Regions from separate parts of the Streptococcus sp. k-628 genome, predicted to be linked through region 2. Evidence: predicted binding sites of a transcription regulator. Region 2 holds the regulator's gene; the other holds the start of a gene.
What was found. Region 2 encodes CtsR, which represses protease genes until heat stress. Its sites were predicted from a motif close to TTGGTCAAAAAAGGTCAAANA; they were not measured.
Positions count from the first base shown of each region.

Region 1 (3,427 bases), on a different contig from region 2:
CCGAGAACAGAGTTGGTACGTCCTTCTCTAGCAGCCCCAAATCCAACGCTGGCTTCTGCCTTACCTGTACCTGCATTTGAGGTCATGATGATGATGGCGTCCTTGAAGCTAACGGTGCGTCCTTGCCCATCTGTCAAACGACCATCGTCCAAGACTTGAAGGAACATGTGCATAACATCTGGATGGGCTTTCTCTACTTCGTCTAAGAGAATAAGAGAATATGGATTGCGGCGAACTTTTTCAGTTAATTGACCAGCCTCATCATAGCCAACATAACCTGGAGGGGCGCCGACCAACTTAGCCACACTATGTTTCTCCATGTATTCACTCATATCAAAGCGAATCATGCTATCAGCAGAACCAAAGAGTTCGATAGCTAGTTGTTTGGAAAGTTCCGTCTTACCGACACCAGTTGGTCCGACAAAGAGGAAGCTTCCGATTGGACGGTTAGGAGTACCAAGTCCAACCCGATTACGGCGAATAGCCTTGGCAATCTTATCGACTGCATCATCTTGTCCAATAACATGAGACTTGAGGTCTTCGGCTAGATGGATGAGTTGAGATTGTTCTTTCTCTTTCAAATCCCCAACAGGGATGTTTGTTTTCTGTTCGATAATATGCTCAATGGTTTTCTCACTGATGATAGGAGTATCCTGGTCCGTAACCTTTTTCTTTTGCATTTCCTTATATTTAGCAATCTGGTCACGGAAGTAGGCGGCCTTCTCAAAATCTTCCTCTCGTGTAGCTTGAGATTTGAGATTTTCAGCCTCAATCAAGCGTTGATCAATCACTTTAGGATCGACAAAATTCAAGGTCAAGTTCATCTTAGAACCAGCTTCATCTAGGAGGTCAATGGCCTTGTCAGGTAAGAAGCGATCTTGGATATAGCGATTGGAAAGAGTTGCAGCTGCTTCAATTGCAGCATCGGTATATTGAACGTGGTGGTAGTCTTCGTATTTCTTTTGAATCCCTTTGAGAATAGTGATTGTTTCGTCCACCGTTGGTTCATCGACTTTAACAGGCTGCATACGACGCTCTAAGGCAGCATCCTTTTCAATGATACGGTATTCATTGAGGGTAGTAGCACCGACCAGTTGCAGTTCCCCACGAGCAAGGGCTGGCTTGAGGATATTTCCTGCGTCCATATTACCATCACTCGCAGAACCTGCACCAACAATTTCATGGATTTCATCGATAAAGAGGATAATATCCTCACGTTTGCGAATTTCTTCCATGAGTTTTTGCATGCGTTCTTCAAATTGTCCTCGGATACCCGTTCCTTGGACCAGGCTAACCACATCCAGACGGATGACTTGTTTACCTTGGAGTTTATGTGGAACATCGCCATCAACGATTTTCTGAGCTAGACCTTCGACAACGGCTGTTTTTCCGACACCTGGTTCACCGATAAGAACAGGATTATTCTTGGTTCTACGATTGAGAATTTCGATGACACGGATAATCTCATCGTCGCGCCCGATAACGGGGTCAATGTCTCCACGACGGGCAATCTCAGTTACGTTGATACCAAATTCTTCTAGCAGGCCTTTTTCTTGGCTTGGTGGTGGAGTTTGAGCAGAACCACGATTTTGGGAACCATAACCGCCGTTTCCACCATAACCTCCACCTGATTGGGTTGGGGGAATAGGAGGAGTATTGCTAGAAGGTCTGAAATTGTTTAGGTCATTGAAGAAATCACCAAAGGGATCAAAGTCACGATTGTTCAGATCCGTCATACCTTTAAAGAGGCTATTGTTAGGATCTGTTTTGATAATCTTGTAGCAGTTTTGACAGAGGTCAATTTGTTTTTGTTTTCCATTGAGATTGGTGTAAAGATGAATTGTTGAGTCGTTAATTTTACAGTTTTGACAAAGCATACATCTACCTCATTTCTTTCTTTAGCCTGACCTGTTTAATGGTCAAAAATAGTCAAATTTCTATACTCTCATTATAACAGGATTGGGGTGTAAAGCAAGTAAAAAGATTGTAGCTTTGAGAAGTTGTTATAATGAAAATTTTTGTGAATTTGGACTAAAAAAATCCTATTTGTGAGACAAAAAGGATTTTGGTTAGACATGCAGGGTGTAATCCCAGCTTGTTTTGTATTAGTAAAGGAGTTCGTAAATCTCCATTGCAATCAAGTCAATGCTATCAAACGTATACGTTTCGCGAGCTTCTACATCACGAAGGGTAAAGATTGAGCCGTTTTCTTCGTCGTGGCTGTACGCAACTTCTGCAACAACAACTCCTTCGCGTTCAAAATTACGTTTTAAATTTCCGCCATCGTTTGCCATTGCTTCAAGGCGGTTGATGATTCTAACCAAATGTGATTCCATTTTGATTCTCCTTCATTTCTTATCGTTACTATTTTACCATAAAGGAGGCCAACTTGCCTAGAAAAAACTAAGATTTCTCGCTAATTCTGCTAGTTTAAAGATTTTTAAATAAATTGGATAAAAGATTTGAATTTTAATTCAAAACATGTTATAATCATACAGTACTCTATTTTAGAAAGCAGTGTGACTATGAATTTTTCTTTTTTACCTAAGTATTTACCTTATTTTAACTATGGGGCTGTTGTGACGGTTCTCATTTCTATCTGTGTTGTCTTTTTGGGAACTATTTTGGGTGTTGTCTTGGCTTTTGGGCAACGTTCAAAATTTAAACCGCTTGTTTGGCTTGCCAACTTGTACGTTTGGATTTTCCGTGGGACGCCAATGATGGTTCAGATTATGATTGCCTTTGCTCTTATGCATATCAATGCCCCGACTATTCAGGTTGGAATTTTGGGTGTTGACCTTTCTCGTCTGATTCCAGGGATTTTGATTATCTCTATGAACAGTGGTGCTTATGTTTCTGAGACTGTTCGTGCTGGAATCAATGCGGTTCCAAAAGGTCAGCTAGAGGCGGCTTATTCTTTAGGGATTCGTCCTAAAAATGCGATGCGCTATGTGATTTTGCCACAAGCAATCAAAAATATTTTGCCAGCATTGGGGAACGAATTTATCACCATTATCAAGGACAGCTCCCTCTTATCAGCTATTGGGGTTATGGAGTTGTGGAACGGTGCTACAACAGTTTCTACAACAACCTATCTACCTTTAACACCACTTTTATTTGCAGCCTTTTATTACTTGATTATGACTTCTATTTTGACAGTAGCCTTGAAAGCTTTTGAAAAACGTATGGGACAAGGAGATAAGAAATAATGACGGAAACCTTGATAAAAATTGAAAATTTACATAAATCCTTTGGAAAGAATGAAGTATTGAAGGGCATCAACCTCGAGATTAAAAGAGGAGAAGTTGTCGTTATCATCGGTCCTTCGGGGAGCGGAAAATCTACCTTGCTTCGCTCTATGAATTTGTTGGAAGAAGCAACCAAGGGGAAGGTTATCTTTGAGGGAGTTGATATTACGGACAAGAAG
Region 1 covers NZ_VMMZ01000013.1:75,120-78,546, reverse strand. The annotation lists gene HT730_RS02370 (ATP-dependent Clp protease ATP-binding subunit) at 1-1,877, opposite strand, end outside; gene HT730_RS02365 (DUF1797 family protein) at 2,106-2,336, opposite strand; gene HT730_RS02360 (amino acid ABC transporter permease) at 2,526-3,209, shown strand; gene HT730_RS02355 (amino acid ABC transporter ATP-binding protein) at 3,209-3,427, shown strand, end outside.
Region 1: a site for CtsR is predicted at 1,916-1,936, ahead of HT730_RS02370 (ATP-dependent Clp protease ATP-binding subunit). Genes of this name have one in related genera too.

Region 2 (3,427 bases):
TTGGTAGAATCACAAGGTGGGGACTTTGATAAAGTCGAAAAAGTACCAAACAACGACTCAAACTCAATCACACCAATTGCTAATGGAGTATTTGACACTGCTTGGATCTACTACGGTTGGGATGGAATTCTTGCTAAATCTCAAGGTGTAGATGCTAACTTCATGTATTTGAAAGACTATGTCAAGGAGTTTGACTACTATTCACCAGTTATCATCGCAAACAACGACTATCTGAAAGACAATAAAGAAGAAGCTCGTAAAGTCATCCAAGCTATCAAAAAAGGTTACCAATATGCCATGGAACATCCAGAAGAAGCTGCGGATATTCTCATCAAGAATGCACCTGAGCTCAAGGAAAAACGTGACTTTGTCATCGAATCTCAAAAATACTTGTCAAAAGAATACGCAAGCGACAAGGAAAAATGGGGTCAATTTGATGCAACACGCTGGAATGCCTTCTACAAATGGGATAAAGAAAATGGTATCCTTAAAGAAGACTTGACAGACAAAGGCTTCACCAACGAATTTGTAAAATAATGACAGAAATTAGACTAGAACACGTCAGTTATGCTTATGGTCAGGAGAGGATTTTAGAGGATATCAATCTGAAAGTGACTTCAGGTGAAGTGGTTTCTATCCTAGGTCCAAGTGGTGTAGGAAAGACCACCCTCTTTAATCTAATCGCTGGGATTTTAGAAGTCCAGTCAGGGCGAATTGTTCTGGACGGTGAGGAGAATCCCAAGGGGCGGGTGAGTTATATGTTGCAAAAGGACTTGCTCTTGGAGCACAAGACGGTGCTTGGCAATATCATTCTGCCCCTCTTGATTCAAAAGGTGGATAAGGCAGAAGCTATTGCTCGCGCAGATGAAATTCTTGCGACCTTTCAGTTGACAGCTGTACGAGACAAGTATCCCCATGAACTTAGTGGTGGGATGCGCCAGCGTGTAGCCTTACTTCGTACCTATCTTTTCGGGCACAAGCTCTTTCTCTTAGATGAAGCCTTTAGCGCTTTGGATGAGATGACCAAGATGGAACTCCACGCTTGGTACCTTGAGATTCATAAGCAGTTACAATTGACGACCCTGATCATCACGCATAGTATCGAGGAGGCTCTCAGTCTCAGCGACCGCATCTATATCTTGAAAAATCGCCCTGGGCAGATTGTTTCAGAAATTAAACTAGATTGGTCTGAAGGTGAGGACAAGGAAGTCCAAAAGATTGCCTACAAACGTCAAATTTTGGCAGAATTAGGCTTAGATAAATAGAAAAATAGGGAGTTGGTGAAGATTATCCTTTACCAGCGCCCTTTTTCTTTTAAAAATGAGAAAATTTCGGTATAATAGTCAAAGATAGTCAAGGTTTAAAGAGAGAGGTGGGTTTGTAATGAGATTTAAAAATACATCGGATCATATTGAGGCCTACATCAAGGCGATTTTAGATCAATCTGGAATTGTGGAGTTGCAACGGAGTCAGTTGGCGGATACCTTTCAGGTTGTTCCTAGTCAGATTAACTATGTGATCAAGACACGCTTTACGGAAAGTAGAGGCTACTTGGTTGAAAGTAAGCGTGGTGGCGGAGGCTATATTCGTATAGGACGGATTGAGTTTTCTAGTCATCATGAAATGCTCCGAGAACTGCTTTACTCGATTGGTGAGCGGGTCAGTCAAGAAATTTATGAGGATATTCTACAGCTTTTGGTTGAGCAGGAATTGATGACCAAGCAGGAGATGAATTTGCTGATGACAGTAGCTTTGGATCGCGTTCTAGGAGAAGAAGCTCCAGTCCTTCGTGCTAATATGCTACGACAGGTCATACAAGAGGTAGATAGAAAAGGGAAGTAAGATGAACTATTCAAAAGCATTGAATGAATGTATCGAAAGTGCCTACATGGTGGCTGGCCATTTTGGAGCTCGTTACCTAGAGTCTTGGCACTTGTTGATTGCTATGTCCAATCACAGTTATAGTGTGGCAGGGGCAACTTTAAATGATTATCCATATGAGATGGACCGTTTAGAAGAGGTCGCTTTGGAACTGACTGAAACGGACTATAGCCAGGATGAAATCTTTACGGAATTGCCGTTTTCTCATCGTTTGCAGGTCCTTCTTGATGAAGCAGAGTATGTAGCGTCAGTGGTCCATGCTAAGGTGCTAGGGACAGAGCACCTCCTCTATGCGATTTTGCATGATGGCAATGCCTTGGCGACTCGTATCTTGGAGAGGGCTGGTTTTTCTTATGAAGACAAGAAAGATCAGGTTAAGATTGCTGCCCTACGTCGAAATTTAGAAGAACGTGCAGGCTGGACTCGTGAAGACCTCAAGGCCCTACGCCAACGCCATCGTACAGTAGCTGACAAGCAAAATTCTATGGCTAATATGATGGGCATGCCCCAGACTCCGAGTGGTGGTCTCGAGGACTATACGCATGATTTGACAGAGCAAGCTCGTTCTGGCAAGTTAGAACCAGTCATCGGTCGGGACAAGGAAATCTCACGTATGATTCAAATCTTGAGCCGGAAGACTAAGAACAACCCTGTCTTGGTTGGGGATGCTGGTGTCGGGAAAACTGCTTTGGCGCTTGGTCTTGCCCAGCGTATTGCTAGTGGTGATGTACCTGCGGAAATGGCTAAGATGCGCGTGTTAGAGCTTGACTTGATGAATGTCGTGGCAGGGACACGCTTCCGTGGTGACTTTGAAGAACGCATGAACAATATCATCAAGGATATTGAAGAAGATGGTCAAGTTATCCTCTTTATCGATGAACTTCACACTATCATGGGTTCTGGTAGTGGGATTGATTCGACCCTGGATGCGGCTAATATCTTGAAGCCAGCCTTGGCGCGTGGAACTTTGAGAACGGTTGGTGCGACTACTCAGGAAGAATATCAAAAACATATCGAAAAAGATGCAGCCCTTTCTCGTCGATTCGCCAAAGTGACGATTGAAGAGCCAAGTGTGGCAGATAGCATGACCATTTTGCAAGGTTTGAAGGCGACTTATGAGAAACATCACCGTGTGCAAATCACAGATGAAGCGGTTGAAACAGCCGTCAAGATGGCTCATCGTTACTTGACTAGTCGCCATTTGCCAGACTCTGCTATCGACCTCTTAGATGAGGCGGCAGCAACAGTGCAAAATAAGGCAAAGCATGTAAACGCAGACGATTCTGGCTTGAGTCCAGCTGACAAGGCCTTGATGGATGGTAAGTGGAAACAGGCTGCTCAACTAATTGCAAAAGAAGAGGAAGTGCCTGTCTATAAAGACTTGGTGACAGAGTCTGATATTTTGACTACCTTGAGTCGCTTATCAGGTATTCCAGTTCAAAAACTGACTCAAACGGATGCCAAGAAATACCTGAATCTGGAAGCTGAATTGCACAAACGTGTTATCGGGCAAGATCAAGCTGTTTCAAGCATTAGCCGTGCGATT
Region 2 covers NZ_VMMZ01000008.1:70,675-74,101, reverse strand. The annotation lists gene HT730_RS01145 (ABC transporter substrate-binding protein) at 1-537, shown strand, start outside; gene HT730_RS01140 (ABC transporter ATP-binding protein) at 537-1,265, shown strand; gene HT730_RS01135 (CtsR family transcriptional regulator) at 1,384-1,842, shown strand; gene HT730_RS01130 (ATP-dependent Clp protease ATP-binding subunit) at 1,844-3,427, shown strand, end outside.